4 regions of the Mesorhizobium sp. M0243 genome follow, and region 4 is predicted to be linked to each of the others. Evidence: predicted binding sites of a transcription regulator. Region 4 holds the regulator's gene; each other region holds the start of a gene.
The links. The regulator LexA, encoded in region 4, represses DNA repair genes until DNA is damaged. The targets are predictions, from matches to a motif close to TGTTCNNNNTGTGTTCNG.
Positions count from the first base shown of each region.

Region 1: the regulator LexA is predicted to act here: its motif matches at 2,490-2,507, upstream of NKJ11_RS30240 (helicase-related protein).
Region 2: the regulator LexA is predicted to act here: its motif matches at 1,633-1,650, upstream of NKJ11_RS12435 (YifB family Mg chelatase-like AAA ATPase).
Region 3: the regulator LexA is predicted to act here: its motif matches at 2,217-2,234, upstream of recA (recombinase RecA).

Region 1 covers NZ_JAMYSF010000036.1:29,694-33,906, reverse strand. Annotated here, with positions in the region: gene NKJ11_RS30250 (acetyl-CoA C-acetyltransferase) at 1-1,156, shown strand, start outside; gene phbB (acetoacetyl-CoA reductase) at 1,250-1,975, shown strand; gene NKJ11_RS30240 (helicase-related protein) at 2,696-4,213, shown strand, end outside.
Region 2 covers NZ_JAMYSF010000007.1:266,945-271,157, forward strand. Annotated here, with positions in the region: gene gshB (glutathione synthase) at 1-677, shown strand, start outside; gene NKJ11_RS12430 (NAD(P)H-dependent oxidoreductase) at 912-1,502, shown strand; gene NKJ11_RS12435 (YifB family Mg chelatase-like AAA ATPase) at 1,743-3,275, shown strand; gene NKJ11_RS12440 (DnaJ domain-containing protein) at 3,546-4,085, shown strand; gene NKJ11_RS12445 (malate synthase G) at 4,203-4,213, opposite strand, start outside.
Region 3 covers NZ_JAMYSF010000039.1:32,425-36,637, reverse strand. Annotated here, with positions in the region: gene alaS (alanine--tRNA ligase) at 1-760, opposite strand, end outside; gene recA (recombinase RecA) at 1,059-2,159, opposite strand; gene NKJ11_RS31035 (carbohydrate kinase family protein) at 2,440-3,384, shown strand; gene NKJ11_RS31030 (pseudouridine-5'-phosphate glycosidase) at 3,460-4,213, shown strand, end outside.
Region 4 covers NZ_JAMYSF010000015.1:118,631-122,843, forward strand. Annotated here, with positions in the region: gene kynA (tryptophan 2,3-dioxygenase) at 1-271, shown strand, start outside; gene kynU (kynureninase) at 351-1,598, shown strand; gene lexA (transcriptional repressor LexA) at 2,009-2,749, shown strand; gene NKJ11_RS20205 (ComEC/Rec2 family competence protein) at 2,743-4,213, opposite strand, start outside.

The DNA.
Region 1 (4,213 bases), on a different contig from region 4:
CAGCGCGGCGCGCACGCCGGTCGGCTCCTTCAACGGCGCCTTTGCCGCCACCCCGGCGCATGAGCTCGGTGCCGTTGTCATCAGGGAATTGCTGTCACGTGCCGGTGTCGAACCAGGCGAGGTCGACGAGGTCATCCTCGGCCAGGTGCTGACCGCCGCGCAAGGCCAGAACCCGGCCCGCCAGGCATCGATCAATGCTGGCTTGCCCAAGGAAACCACAGCCTGGGGCCTCAATCAGGTTTGCGGCTCGGGCCTGCGTGCCATTGCGCTCGGCATGCAGCAGATCGCCACCGGCGATGCCAAGGTCATCGTCGCCGGCGGCCAGGAATCGATGTCGCTTTCGACCCATGCCCAGCACCTGCGCGCCGGCGTCAAGATGGGCGACTTCAAGTTGATCGACACCATGATCAAGGACGGGCTGTGGGATGCCTTCAACGGTTATCACATGGGCAACACCGCCGAAAACGTGGCACGTCAGTTCCAGATCACCCGCGAAGACCAGGATCAGTTTGCGCTGGCTTCGCAGAACAAGGCCGAGGCCGCGCAAAAGGCCGGCAAGTTCAAGGACGAGATCGTCGCCGTCACACTCAAGGGCAAGAAGGGCGACACCATTGTCGACCAGGACGAATACATCCGCCATGGCGCCACGCTCGACGCCATGACCAAGCTGAAGCCGGCCTTTGACAAGGACGGCACGGTGACCGCCGCCAACGCCTCCGGCATCAATGACGGTGCCGCCGGCGCGCTGCTGATGAGCGAGGCGGAAGCGGTGAGGCGCGGCATCACCCCGCTGGCACGCATCGTGTCCTGGGCAACCGCCGGCGTCGATCCGCAGATCATGGGCACCGGCCCGATCCCAGCATCGCGCAAGGCCTTGGAAAAGGCCGGCTGGTCGGTCGGCGATCTCGACCTGGTCGAGGCCAACGAGGCCTTTGCCGCGCAGGCCTGCGCCGTCAACAAGGACATGGGCTGGGACCCCTCGATCGTCAACGTCAATGGCGGCGCCATCGCCATCGGCCACCCGATCGGTGCTTCCGGCGCCCGTGTCTTCAACACGCTGGTCTTCGAGATGCGCCGGCGCGGCGCCAAGAAGGGTCTCGCTACCCTGTGCATCGGCGGCGGCATGGGCGTCGCCATGTGTATCGAAGCACTCTGAAGAACTCACTAACCGGGCGGCGCGAGCCGCCCGTTCTGTATCCAGTGCCTGCCAAGCCCGACAACAGGGCGGTATCAAAAAAAGGGGAAATGCATGACCAAGGTAGCAATCGTCACAGGCGGATCGCGCGGCATCGGGGCGGCGATCTCGATCGCATTGAAGACCGTCGGCTATTCGGTTGCCGCGAACTACGCCGGCAATGACGCCGCAGCGGCGAAATTCAAGGCCGAGACCGGCATTCCGGTCTACAAATGGTCGGTCGCCGACTATGATTCCTGCGCGGCCGGCATCAAGCAGGTCGAGGCCGATCTCGGCCCGGTCTCGGTGCTGGTCAACAATGCCGGCATCACCCGCGACGCCATGTTCCACAAGATCACGCGCGAGCAGTGGAAAGAGGTCATCGACACCAACCTGTCCGGCGTCTTCAACATGACGCATCCGCTGTGGAGCGGCATGCGCGACCGCAAGTTCGGCCGCGTCATCACCATCTCGTCGATCAACGGCCAGAAAGGCCAGGCCGGCCAGGTCAACTATTCCGCCGCGAAGGCTGGCGACATCGGTTTCAGCAAAGCCCTCGCTCAAGAGGGAGCCCGCGCGGGCATCACCGTCAACGTCATCTGCCCTGGCTACATCGCCACCGAGATGGTCAAGGCGATCGACGAGAGGGTGCTCAACGACCGCATCATCCCGCAAATCCCCGTCGGTCGCCTCGGCGAACCGGAAGAGATCGCGCGCTGCGTAGTCTTCCTCGCATCCGAAGATGCCGGCTTCATCACCGGCTCGACCATCACGGCCAACGGTGGCCAATACTTCGCCTGACGACGTGGCGATGTAGGAGATCGACGGGCCGGCACACCGGCCCGTTTCCGGCACGGTCCCTTTGACGTGCTCGCGACCGTAGCTGACCCAATTCGGCACGCGAAGGTTAACAGCCGGCAGCAGCCCTGTGCAAAAGCTCCCTGGCAACCTGTGGATTCTCGGTGGATAAACTGTTCACAACACAAGATATTGAGGTGAACAAATCGGGAAAATTACGCCATCGCCGATTCGTCGCCGATTCGTTCCGGCTATGAGCTGAACGTTAACGACGACAGCCGGAATCGCCTGCCCAACTGCTTAACGCAGGTTAAGAAAGATCAACAATTTCATAATGTTGGTCGAGGCGCGCCAAGCCACCGTGATTGTTTCCAGGCAAAGGTTAACGGCAACGCCCTCTTAGCATCAAACGGGCCAGTTCAGCGATTCAGCATGTGGTGCGACTCGCGGTCGCGAAATCCACATGTAGCCGTGAACAAAAGCTGAATCTGCAGGAGTCACTGATTCGTCGCCGATTCGTTCCAGACTCGTTCTATCCGTTAATCCGCAGCCGATTGAAAGCTTGACAAAACCACCTTCTCGCCGCCGACGGAACATTCCGCTTTCGCTTCGCGCCCGAAATCCCTATGTGTCGCCTGTCATACGCGCCATTTGAGGCACGCTCCCGACAACCAGAGGCCAAGAAGCCTTATTTCCAGGTCCCAGAAGCCTTATTCTAGGTTGATGAACATCCAGCCCAAACACACCGAGCCGCTGATCCTGTCGGGCCGCGACGTGACCGCCGTGCTCGGGCCGACCAACACCGGCAAGACCCATCTCGCAATCGAGCGCATGGTGGCGCATGAGAGTGGTATCATCGGCCTGCCGCTCAGGCTGCTGGCGCGCGAGGTCTACGCCCGTGTCTGCGAAAAGGTCGGCGCCCACAAAGTGGCGCTGATCACCGGCGAGGAAAAGATCCAGCCGCCGGGCGCCAGATATTCGGTCTGCACTGTCGAGGCCATGCCGCGCGAGACCGACGCCGCCTTCGTCGCCATCGACGAAGTGCAGCTCGCCGGCGACCTCGAGCGTGGCCACATCTTCACCGACCGCATCCTGCATCTGCGCGGCCGCCAGGAAACGCTGCTGCTCGGTGCAGCCACCATGCATGGCATTCTGCAGCGCCTGCTGAGGGGTGTCTCGGTGGTGACGCGGCCGAGGCTGTCGCATCTTGCCTATGCCGGCTCCAAGAAGCTGACCCGCCTGCCGCGGCGCACGGCGATCGTCGCCTTCTCGGCCGACGAGGTCTACGCCATCGCCGAGCTGATCCGCCGCCAGCAGGGCGGTGCCGCCGTTGTGCTCGGCGCGCTCTCGCCGCGCACCCGCAACGCCCAGGTGGCGCTGTTCCAGTCCGGCGATGTCGATTATCTCATCGCCACCGATGCCATCGGCATGGGTCTCAACCTCGATCTCGACCACGTCGCCTTCGCCCAGAACCGCAAGTTCGACGGCTTCCAGTATCGCAACCTGACCGCGGCCGAGCTCGGCCAGATCGCCGGCCGCGCCGGCCGGCATCTGCGTGACGGTACGTTCGGTGTCACCGGCCAGGTCGACCCGCTGGACGAAGAGCTGATCAAGAAGATCGAAGGCCACGATTTCGATCCGGTGAAGGTGCTGCAGTGGCGCACCGCGCATTTCGACTTTGCCAGCCTCGACGCGCTGAAGCGCTCGATCGAGACCAACGCCCCCGTCGAGGGACTGACGCGGGCATTGCCTGCCGTCGATGCACAGGCGCTCGAGCATCTATCGCGCGACGAGGACATTCGCGCACTCACCACCAATGCCAAGCGCGTGGCGCTGCTGTGGGAAGCCTGCGCGCTGCCCGACTACCGCAGGATCGCGCCGGCGCAGCATGCCGACCTCATCGCTTCCATTTACACGGACCTCGCACGCTACGGCCATGTCGACGAGAATTACATGGCCGAGCAGGTGCGCCGCGCCGATACCACCGAGGGCGATATCGACACGCTGTCGCATCGCATTGCCCAGATCCGCACCTGGACATTCGTGTCGAACCGGCCCGGCTGGCTGGCCGATCAGGCACACTGGCAGGAAAAGACGCGCGAAATCGAAGACAGATTGTCGGATGCGCTGCATGAGCGGTTGACGAAACGCTTCGTAGACCGCAGGACTTCCGTCCTCATGCGGCGCCTTAGAGAAAATACCATGCCCGAAGCCGAAATTAGTCCTACCGGAACCGTCCTT
Region 2 (4,213 bases), on a different contig from region 4:
CGCCCTTCGACATGAACTACATCACCACCACGCACATTCTCGAACGCATCCATCCGAAGACGCTCGTGGTCAACGACCCGGCATGGGTGCGCAACAGCCCCGAAAAGATCTTCGTCACCGAATTTGCCGACCTGATGCCGGACACGCTGATCACCAAGGATCCACTCGAAGTTGCCGCCTTCCGCAAGGAGTTCGGCGACATCATCATCAAGCCGCTGTACGGCAATGGCGGCGCCGGTATCTTCCACATGCTGGAGGCCGACCGCAACCTTGCCTCGCTGCTGGAAATGTTCGGCCAGATGTTCCGCGAACCCTATATCGTGCAGCGCTATCTCAAGGACGTGCGCAAGGGCGACAAGCGCATCATCCTGATCGACGGCGAGCCGGTCGGCGCCATCAACCGGGTGCCGGCCGAACACGATTCCCGCTCCAACATGCATGTCGGCGGCCGCGCCGAAAAGACCGAACTGACGGAGCGCGAACGCGAGATCTGCGCCCGCATCGGGCCCTCGCTGAAAGAGCGCGGCTTCATCCTGGTCGGTATCGACGTCATCGGCGACTACATGACCGAGATCAACGTGACCTCGCCGACCGGCGTGCGCGAGGTCAAGCGCTTCGGCGGCGCCGACATCGCCAGCCTGTTCTGGGACGCGGTCGAGGACAAGCGGCGGACGTAACCGTTTTCACTTTGTCTTAACCATGTTCCGGTTTCTGCAACCGGCCACAACCCAGCCGCGACCGGCGCGGCTGCATATTCTTGTAATGTTCCTCATTTGATCAGGCGATTGTATAAGCCCGCTGCGGATCGACACCGGCGATGGGCTTCCCTCCCCGCCACTGACCTTGCTGTTTCCACTTGGTTGCGCGACGGCTAATATGTGCGTGTAATTCGAAGCCTGAAGGCCCGCGCCATGAAAATCAATGTCGTCTACGCGCATCCACTAGCCGACAGTTACCAGGCGGCGCTCCACAAACGGGTCGTTCAGACCCTCAAAGCCAGGGGTGACGAGGTCGTTGATTTCGATCTCCATCAGATGAAGTTCGATCCCGTGATGCATGCCGAAGAAAGACATGGCCACTTTGACCCTGCCCAGGCACCCAGCGACTTGCAGGTTTACATCGACGCGTTGAGATGGGCGGAGGCATGCGTTTTCTGCTTTCCGACATGGTGGTCAGGCATGCCCGCAATCTTGAAGGGTTATTTTGATCGAGTTTGGCGACCGGGGGTGGCTTACGAGTTGCCGGCAGACGGTGGCGTGATCAAGCCGGCGCTATTGAACATCCGGCGGATGGGCGTTGTTACCACATGCGGGTCGCCGTGGTGGTATACTGAACTGTACATGCAAAACCCGGGAAGGAAGGTGCTGCTGCGCGGTCTCAAGACTATGTGCGGCCGCAACGTGAGGCACCTCTACCTGACGAGATATTCCGTCGAAAACATCTCTGATGACCAGAGGGAAATGTTCGCCCGCAAGGTGGAGCGCCTGTTCGACAAATTCTAGCCATCTATGCTCGGGTATGTCATCTTTGATGCCAGCGAGCCTTTGACGGAGCGGGCGCTCAAGCTTCCGATCAAAGCCTAGCTTATGGACGCTCCTTGCCGGCAGAATTCCTCACCGTGGTGAAGCTATATGTTCTCGTAATGTTCTTGCTTAACTCCGAAATCTGTGGTTGTCTTCTTTGACTTCGCTCACACCCTGATCGCCAGGGCATGGGCGAACTACTGTCCGGGGGTACAAAAAATGGTGGCGCGGGTTCGCACGGTCGCTTTCCAAGGCATCGAGGCCGTGCCGGTCGACGTGCAGGTGATGATCGCGCCCGGCAAGGTCAACATGCACATCGTCGGCCTGGGCGACAAGGCGGTGGCCGAAAGCCGCGAGCGGGTGCAGGCCGCACTGCATGCTTCCGGCCTGTCGATGCCGTCGAAGAAGGTGACTGTCAATCTGGCGCCGGCCGACCTGCCGAAGGAAGGCAGCCACTACGACCTGCCGATCGCACTCGGCCTAATGGCCGCGCTGGGCGCCATTCCGGGCGACATGCTGGCCGGCTATGTCGTGCTTGGAGAATTGTCACTCGACGGCACGATTGCCGCGGTCGCCGGCTCCTTGCCGGCGGCGATCGCCGCCAATGCCGAGGGCAAGGGCCTGATCTGCCCGTTCGCATGCGGGCCGGAAGCGGCCTGGGCTGGAAAGGATATCGACATTCTGGCACCGCGCAGCCTGATTGCCATCGCCAATCATTTTCGTGGCACGCAGGTGCTGTCGCGCCCCGAGGCCGGTATGCACGCCGCGGCGCTGGATCTGCCTGACCTCGCCGACATCAAGGGCCAGGAGACCGCCAAGCGGGCGCTGGAGGTGGCGGCGGCCGGCGGTCATAATCTGCTTATGATCGGACCGCCTGGATCCGGCAAATCGATGCTGGCGCAGCGGCTGCCGTCGATCCTGCCGCCGCTGGCGCCGAAGGAATTGCTCGAAGTCTCGATGATCGCCTCGGTGGCGGGAGAGCTCGGCGAAGGCAAGCTGACCGACCGGCGGCCGTTCCGCGCCCCGCATCATTCGGCCTCGATGGCGGCGATGGTCGGCGGCGGCATCCGCGCACGGCCGGGTGAGGTGTCGCTTGCCCACCACGGCGTGCTGTTCCTCGACGAGTTTCCCGAGTTCACGCCGCAGACGCTCGATGCGCTGCGCCAGCCGCTGGAGACCGGCGACTGCATGATCGCGCGGGCCAACCATCGCGTCACCTATCCGGCGCGTATCCAGCTGGTGGCGGCGATGAACCCGTGCCGTTGCGGCATGGCCGGCGAGCCGGGCTATCGCTGCCTGCGCGGCGAGCGTTGCCGCACCGACTATCAGGCGCGCATTTCGGGTCCGCTGCTCGACCGCATCGATCTCAGGATCGAAGTGCCCGCAGTGTCGGCCAGCGACTTGATCCGGCCCGATCGGGCGGAGAAAAGTGCCGATGTGGCGCTGCGTGTGGCACGCGCCCGCACCATCCAGCGCGAACGTTTCGAGCGGCTCGGCGCCACCCGCGCCACCACCAACGCGCATTGCGCGCCCTCGGTCATCGAGGAGATCGCCATGCCGGACGCCGCCGGCCTGTCGCTGCTCAAGGACGCCAGCGAAAAGCTCGCCTTTTCGGCGCGGGCCTATCACCGTGTGCTGAAGGTGGCACGGACGCTTGCCGATCTCGACGCCAGCGAAACCGTCGGCCGAATCCATCTGGCCGAAGCGATCTCCTACCGCATGAGCTCGGAGCGGATGGCGCAGGCGGCGTAGGTCCGCCGACAAGCCGGCCTCGCCACATTGCATTCCGCGATCACGCCATAACCCGGCCTCCGCGAATCGATCATCTCCACGGTGCGGCGGACCTGATTGTCCGCTTGGCCGGCGTCCTCACCACCCAACGGCCTCACCGAGCGGGCGCCGGCCATTTTCTTCCTCTTCCAGAAGCGTGGATGTCATCGACGCCGGACCAAAGTCTTGGTCTCTGCATTGGACATTCCTTATTTAGACAATGCGAATATGGTTGCGGTCGGGGAGCCCGCTATGTTCATTGACTACTACGAAGTTTTGGAAGTTAGCCCGAACGCCAATTCGGAAACGCTGGAGCGCATATTTCGCTATTTTGCGATGCGCTATCATCCCGACAATCGCGAAACCGGCGATGAAGCCCGCTTCAGTGAAATCGTGGAAGCCCACAACACGCTCAAGGATCCGGTCAAACGCGCTCAATACGACATCGCGTACAAGGACCATGCCGGCCTTCGCCGCGAGCTGACCGAGGAAGCCAGCAGCACCAAGGGCGTCGAGCGGGATGTCGTGATCCAGGCCAGGCTGCTGTCGCTGCTTTACGCGAAGCGCCGGCACGACGTCAGCAATCCCGGGATCGGAGATGTGGAGCTCGAACGCTTGTCAGGCTGTCCGCGAGAGCATCTCGAATTTCATCTCTGGTATTTGAAAGCGAAGGGCTGGATAGCAAGAGTGGAAAACGGGACGATCGCGATTACGGTGGAAGGCGTCGATCGGGTCAACTCCGAACACCGTCGCGATCCCACCATCCGGCTCCTGGACCATACGGCTTCCTGACGCCTTGTCTGTGGCCGGAAGCAAATAGCATCCGCCGCACCAGTCACGGACGCGCCTTCAACGCCGCTGGCGATTTCACCACCGTCGAGCGAAATACGACAAAACCGATCCGTTGCCTCAGGCTTGCT
Region 3 (4,213 bases), on a different contig from region 4:
TCAGGTGACGGAACAGATCGGTCTCGAAGACGCTTTCCACCCCTTGCAGGATGGACGCCATGCGCTCCAGGCCCATGCCGGTGTCGATCGAGGGGCGCGGCAGGTCGATGCGCTCTTCTTTCGTCACCTGTTCATACTGCATGAACACCAGGTTCCAGAATTCCAGGAAACGGTCGCCATCCTCCTCCGGGCTGCCGGGAGGGCCGCCCCAGATGTGCTCGCCGCGGTCGATGAAGATCTCCGAACACGGACCGCACGGGCCGGTATCGCCCATCGCCCAGAAATTGTCCGATGTCGCGATGCGAATGATGCGGTCGTCGGAAAACCCGGCGATCTTCTTCCAGAAACCGGCCGCCTCGTCGTCCGTATGATAGACGGTGACCAGCAGCTTGTCCTTGTTCAGCCCGAACTCCCTGGTGATCAGGTTCCAGGCGAGCTCGATGGCTCGCTCCTTGAAATAGTCGCCAAAGGAAAAATTGCCGAGCATCTCGAAGAAGGTCAGATGGCGCGCAGTGTAGCCGACATTGTCGAGATCGTTGTGCTTGCCGCCGGCGCGCACGCTCTTCTGGGCGGTCGACGCGCGCGAATAGGGCCGCTTCTCCAAACCGGTGAAGACATTCTTGAACTGCACCATGCCGGCGTTGGTGAACATCAGTGTCGGATCGTTGCGCGGCACCAGCGGGCTCGACGCGACGATCTCGTGACCCTCCTTGCGGAAGTAGTCGAGAAATGTCGACCGGATCTCGTTCACGCCACTCATGAATGCTGCCTTTTCGGAAGAGCCGCCGGCAAACCGGCGGAAATGGGCTCTGCGATTTTAGAAGATTAGGACTTGGCCTTTTAGCCGCCGCGCCTCACCCTGTCCAGAAACACGGAGTTGGTCCAATCCACGGCCTTTGCCGGCCATTCGAACCGGCCTGTTTTCGCTGCCGAAACGCAAAACCGCCGGCACTGGGCCGGCGGTTTCGAAACGCAATAACGCGGAACTCAATTACATAAGCCTGAGATAATAGAACGCGATTATGGCCGAACTCCGGCCGGCATCGCGCACGAAGCTGTTACATGGCGCCGGATTCTTCCTCGAAACCGTCGTCTTCGCCGCGCTCAGGGCCGCCATTCTCGAGGAATTTCTCGGCGATCAGCCCGGCATTCTGCCTGATCGACAACTCGATCTCGCGTGCCGTGTCGGGATTGTCACGCAGGAACAGCTTGGCATTTTCGCGGCCCTGGCCGAGACGCTGCGAATTATAAGAAAACCAGGCGCCAGACTTCTCTACAATACCGGCCTTGACCCCGAGATCGACCAGTTCGCCGGTTTTGGACACGCCCTCACCAAACATGATGTCGAATTCGACCACCTTGAAGGGCGGCGCCAACTTGTTCTTGACCACCTTGACGCGGGTCTGGTTGCCGACAACCTCGTCGCGGTCCTTGATCGAGCCGATGCGGCGGATGTCAAGACGCACCGAAGCGTAGAATTTCAGCGCGTTGCCGCCCGTCGTGGTCTCGGGCGAACCAAACATGACGCCGATCTTCATGCGGATCTGGTTGATGAAGATGACCATGGTGTTGGAGCGCGAGATCGAAGCGGTCAGCTTGCGCAGCGCCTGGCTCATCAAGCGGGCCTGCAGGCCGGGCAGCGAATCGCCCATCTCACCTTCAATTTCGGCGCGTGGCGTCAGCGCCGCGACCGAATCGACCACCAGCACGTCGATGGCGCCGGAGCGCACCAGCGTGTCGCAGATTTCCAGCGCCTGCTCACCGGTGTCCGGCTGCGAGATCAGAAGGTTTTCGAGATCGACGCCAAGCTTGCGGGCATAGACCGGATCGAGCGCATGCTCGGCATCGACGAAGGCGCAGATGCCGCCCTTCTTCTGGGCTTCGGCCACGGTGTGCAGCGCCAGCGTCGTCTTGCCCGAGCTTTCCGGCCCGTAGATCTCGATGATGCGACCGCGCGGCAAGCCACCAACACCAAGCGCGATGTCTAGGCCAAGCGAGCCGGTCGGCACCGTTTCAATCTCGACGACCTGATCGTTGGCGCCGAGCCGCATGATCGAGCCCTTGCCGAAAGCCCGCTCGATCTGCGACAGCGCCGCATCCAGAGCCTTTGATTTGTCCACTGCCTTGTCCTCTACAAGCCGCAAAGAATTCTGAGCCATGATACATCACCCCTTGGTCGTCAATGAAGGCCGGACAATCCGTAATCCCTGCCTATTTGTACCTTTTTTGTTCTCATTTGGCAAGAGGGGTCAAATATCTGAAAAACAAAGAATATCCGGATTTGTTCTTTTTTTGTCCAAGGATTCGATCAGGGATGCACCACACATTGGGCCAGACGGCTCGGTTGTTTCGATCTGCCGAATCGCCGCCTTGCATGCGAAGCTCCGTTGCACAGCCTAGCGCTTGTGCGGCTGGAATAACAAAGGTCATATCGCCGGCATGCTGAAATCCGCGAAAATACTGGCCGTAGGCGGCGCCCATATCGACCGGCGCGGCCAGGTGTCCGGCGCTTACGTGCCGGCTGCCTCCAATCCCGGCACGATGCGCGAGGATGTCGGCGGCGGGGTCTTCAACGCTTTGCGCAGTGCGGTGCGGCGCGGCGTCTCCGCGTCGCTCATATCGGTTCGCGGCGGCGATGCCGCTGCCGACACCGTTTCGCGAGCCATTGCCGAGGCAGGCATTACCGACCTGTCGGCGGTCTTCCTCGACCGCACGACACCGAGCTACACGGCGCTGATCGACAGCGAAGGCGAGCTGATCGTCGGCTTTGCCGACATGGCGCTCTATGATTTGGCGTTTCCCAAGCAGATCAGGCGCTCCAAGGTGCGGGAGGTGATCGCTGCCGCCGATGCGATCCTGTGCGACGCCAACCTGCCCTCTTCGGCGCTGGAACGGCTGGTCGCGCTCGCCACGGGCAAGCCGGTTTTCGCCATTGCAATTTCGCCTGCCAAGGTAACGCGGCTGATACCGGTGCTGAAGGAGCTCTCGCTCGTCTTCATGAACCGGCGCGAGGCCATGGTGCTGGCCGGCGTCGCCGCGACTGCCACGGAGCGCGAGGTCGTCGACGGGTTGCGATGCAGCGGCCTCGTCAGCGGCGTGGTGACGGCGGGCAGCGAGCCCATGCTGGGCTTCGATGAAGCCGGCGCCTTCTCGATCCTGCCGCCGCCGCCAAGAAAGGTCGCTGACGTCACCGGGGCCGGCGATGCCCTGGCGGGCGCAACGGTCGCTGCTTTGCTGCGCGGACTGCCCCTGCGGTCAGCACTGCGCGAAGGCATTGCCGGGGCGACGCTTGCCATCGAAAGCGCCAACGCCGTTCCGGAGTTCACCGCGGCTGATTTCACTGAGGCATTGGCTCTTGTGCCGGATGCCAGGGAAGTGGCATGAGACCGGCAAATTCATAGTGCCACGATGTTGCCTGATGTCCCGACGGACGCGCTGCATTCCGGATTGGAGACCCTGATGACCCCTGAGACCGCCCGCCCCTTCATCGACATCCACGCGCCGGTGGCGCAGGCCCTGGCTGCCGGGCGGCCGGTGGTGGCGCTGGAAAGCACCATCATCACCCATGGCATGCCCTACCCCGACAATGGCGCCATGGCGGCCGATGTCGAAAAGATCATCACCGACGGCGGCGCCGTGCCGGCGACCATCGCCGTGGTTGGCGGCCGCATAAAGATCGGGCTTTCGGACGGCGAGCGCGAATCGCTGGCGATGACGGGCGACGCCATGAAACTGTCGCGCGCCGATCTCGGTTTTGCCGTGGCGCAAGGGCGCACCGGTGGCACCACGGTCGCCGCCACGATGATCGCGGCGCATATGGTCGGCATAAAAGTGTTCGCCACCGGCGGCATCGGCGGCGTGCACAAGGGCGCCGAAAAGAGTTTTGACATTTCCGCCGATCTCGACGAGCTGGCGCGCACCCCGGTCATCGTCGTCTCGGCCGGCGCCAAGGCCATCCTCGACATCGAAAAGACGCTGGAGGTGCTGGAGACGCGCGGCGTGCCGGTGATCGGCCTTGGCTGCGAGACGATGCCCGCCTTCTGGTCGCGGCAGTCGCCGTTCCGCGCGCCGCTGACCTTGCACGAGCCGGAAGCGATCGCGCATTTCTACCAGACGAGGGCAGCGCTGGGGCTCGCCGGCGGCATGCTGATTGCCAATCCGGTGCCGGAAAACCATGAAATCCCGGCTGAGGAGATGGCGGGCTATATCGACG
Region 4 (4,213 bases):
TGAGACGCGAACCGAGAATGAAGAGGTGCTGGTCGCCTGGCAGACCATCTACCGCGATCCGCAGCGCTACTGGATGTTCTACGAACTGGCCGAGAAGCTGGTCGACTTCGAGGACTACTTCCGCCGCTGGCGCTTCAACCACGTCACCACGGTGGAGCGCATCATCGGCCTGAAACGCGGCACCGGCGGCACGTCGGGTGCTTCGTATCTGAAGAAAATGCTCGAGGTCGTGCTGTTCCCGGAGCTGTGGACGGTCCGCACCCGGCTCTGACGTCGAAATGAAAACAGGCACACCGAGGGGACGCGCTGTGGCGGAAAACCCTTCGCGAACAACCGGGGACTGACCGACCATGAGTGGAATTCCTGATCTCGCCGCAGTCGAAGCGATGGATGCCACGGATCCGCTGCGGGCCATGCGCGACCGTTTCATTCTGCCGGAGGGGATGATCTATCTCGACGGCAATTCACTGGGGGCAGCGTCTCATGCCGTTTTCAGCGAGCTGCAGCAGGCGGCGACCCAAGAATGGGCCCAGGATCTCATCCGAGCTTGGAACACGGCCGGATGGTTCGAGATGCCAATCGAACTCGGCGACCAGCTCGGACGCCTGATAGGAGCCGCGGCCGGCCAGACCGTTGTCTGCGACACGACATCGACCAACATCTACAAGGTGCTGCACGCGGCGATGGAGATGCGGCCCGGCCGGTCGGCCATCGTCGCCGAAGGTGACAGTTTTCCCACCGACCTGTACATCGCCGAAGGCGTGGCCTCGACCCGGGATGGCGTCCTGCTGCGCCTCGCGGGTGTCGACGCGCCGACCATCGAAGAGCTGATCGACGAAAACGTCGCGGTGGTGCTGGTCAATCACGTCAATTACAAATCGGGTGAACTGCGCGACATGGCGGCGCTGACGCGCAAAGCTCATGCGGCCGGAGCGCTGATCGTCTGGGATCTTTGCCACACCGCCGGCGCCCTGCCCGTCGAGCTCGATCACGCAAATGCCGATTTCGCCATCGGCTGCACCTACAAGTACCTCAACGGCGGTCCGGGCGCACCGGCCTTCATCTATGCCGCGCAGCGCCACCACGGCGATATCAGCCAGCCGCTCAGCGGCTGGTGGGGCCATGCGCGGCCCTTTGCCTTCGAACGGGGTTATGTTGCCGGCACCGGCATCCGCCGCTTTTTGTGCGGCACTCAGCCGATCCTGTCGATGCGGGCGCTCAAAGGCGCGCTTGCCATCTGGAATGACGTCGACATGGCGGCATTGCGAAAGAAGAGTGTCGCGTTGACAGAACTGTTCATCCAGCTCGTCGAAGCCAGGTGCGGCGCCTACGGTCTCACGCTGGAGACCACCCGCGACGCGACCAGGCGCGGCAGCCAGGTGTCGTTCCTTCACGATCACGGCTATCAAATCATGCGGGCGCTGATCGAGCGCGGCGTCATCGGTGATTTTCGTGCGCCATCGACCATCCGTTTCGGCTTCACGCCGCTCTATGTCGGCTACAAGAATGTGTGGCTGGCGGTTGAGGTGCTGGAGGATATTCTGCGCACGGGCGCATGGAAGGACCGCCGTTTCGCGGTCAAGGAAGCCGTTACCTGACGCAACGATCCCCGCGATCCACCGCCGCCGCCCTCACTGCCTGGCAGATGACGGAGGCTGAATTTCCAGCCACAAATGCCAACAGACGTTGGCGTTTTGGCTCCGTTTCGTTCACGGCAAACGAACGTCCCGAAGATTGATATCGTCCTTTGTGGAGGTCGATAGACTGATAATGCCAAGCCTTGGGTCGAGGATGAGCCACAGGTCATTAACCATAATAATTTCAATGTGAGCAGGCGCATCGCTGTGCCTGGCGCTTGTTGATCGCGACCCGCTGGCAAGCGCCAAATAATTTCAGCAGCCTTAACAAATTCATTAAACTTTAAACGGTTGCAGAACACAACTGGAACAGATAGGGTTTGTTCTGGGTTTGTTTTTCGATTCTGGTTTCAGGTAACCTGGGGGCCGCCATGCTGACGCGCAAGCAACATGAACTGCTGATGTTCATCCATGAACGCCTGAAGGAGAGCGGCATTCCGCCATCCTTCGACGAGATGAAGGAGGCGCTTGACCTTGCCTCCAAATCCGGGATTCATCGGCTGATCACCGCACTTGAGGAGCGCGGCTTTATTCGCCGGTTGCCCAACCGGGCACGCGCGCTGGAAGTGCTGCGATTGCCGGACTCGATCGCGCCTGGCCTCAACGCGGCAAAGAAGTTTTCGCCAAGCGTCATCCAGGGCAGTCTCGGTCAGGGTGGTGCCCTTGGCCGGCAGATCAAGCCGGCGCCTTCGCGGATGCCCTCGCCCGGCAATGATGACGATGCGGTCTCCGCCGTGTCGATCCCGGTCATGGGCCGTATCGCCGCCGGTGTGCCGATCGATGCCATCCAGCATCAGACGCATTCGATCTCGGTGCCGCCGGACATGATCATGGGCGGCGCCCACTATGCGCTGGAGGTCAAGGGCGACTCGATGATCGAGGCCGGTATCTTCGACGGCGACACCGTCATCATCCGCAACGCCGATACCGCCCAGCCAGGCGAGATCATCGTGGCGCTGGTCGACGAAGAGGAAGCGACGCTGAAGCGGTTCCGCCGCAAGGGCGCCTCGATTGCCCTCGAAGCCGCCAATCCAGCCTACGAGACACGGATTTTCGGCCCGGACAGGGTCAAGGTGCAAGGCAAGCTCGTCGGCCTGATCCGCCGCTACTGAGCCGGCTGCGGGTTGGCCGCTGGCTTCTCCGGTTTCTTGAAGGGTGCCAGCCCCCTTGCCTCACGAGAGTATTTGCGTTGCGTGTGCCAGGGCCGATATGGGCTGTCCACCGCGAAGCTGATCGTCGCCGGCGTGGTCGCCGATTGGCGATCGAAGAAGACCGCGGCACTGCCTTTGCGAGCCAGTTGCCGCTTGGTGATGACGAGAACCAGCGGATTGTGACAGGCGTCATACGCGGTGGCGTCATTGATGACGATCAGCTCGGCGAAGCCGCAGGCTTTCCAGGTGTCCTTGCGGTCCTCGACATAGGCAATGATCGCACCGGACATGTGCCTGGCCACGCAAACGCCTGAGGAGCAATAGAACGGCGATCCCAGCGGCAGATCAACGGCATCCGCGACATCGAATTGCCCATAGCTGTTGTCGAACACCTCTGGCACGACGATGGTTTCTGATGTCAGGGCGCGTTTCCAGTTGTCGACGGTGAATTCGTTCGGCCGTTCCCGGCTGACGGCAAGCTCGCCGCCACCGATCGGCAACGCCACCAGCCGGGCGTCTTCCGAGATCAGCACATCCGGCGTGCGCGTATCCGAGACGGTCAGCAAGCCTGCCAGCGCGAATGGCAGGGCAGCGAGCCGCAGCCAAGTTGTCGCCATCGTCGCGATGACCAAAGCAATTGCCACCAACAGGACCGACTGTTGCGAAATCAGCCCGACCCCGTCGACAGGCGAACGCTCGGAGATCCAGCCGGATATGGCGATCATCATCGTCAGGCCCTTACCCATCAGGTAGAGAGCCGGCCAATCCAATCCGAAAGGCATCAGCAGCGCGCTGGCGACGGCCAGGAACATGACGACGGTGACGATCGGCATAACCGCGAGGTTGGCAAACAGGCTAAGCGGCGAGACACGCTGAAAATGCCAGATGGCAAACAGCGTCGTGGCGCTTCCGGCGATGATCGAGGTCATGGCAAGGCCGGTTGCCGCCAGCAGGAATTTTCGCGTCAGGAAACCTGGCATGGATCGCTTTGGTGGCGGCGGTCTAGCTTTTCCCGCGCGGTGATCGGCCCAGCCGGCATAGGCGCCGACCAGAGCCGCGGTCGCGGCGAACGACATCTGAAAACTCGGGCCGACCACCTCATGCGGCGACACCACGATGACGGCGATCGCCGAGATCGCCAGATTGCGCATGGTGAGTGCTGCTCGATCGAACAGCACGGCAATCAGCATCACCGCCAGCATGATGAAGCTGCGCTCGGCGGCAACGACGACTCCAGAGATGATGAGATAGGCCGCGATCGAGAACAGCGCGGCGGCAGCGGCATACTTCTTGACCGGGCGACGCGCGGAAAAGTCGGGAAACAAGGCGAAGGCGCCGCGCAGCAATCCCATGATGGTGCCCGCGACCAGCGCCATGTGCAGTCCCGAAATGGAGATGATGTGGTAGATGCCGGTACGTCGCATC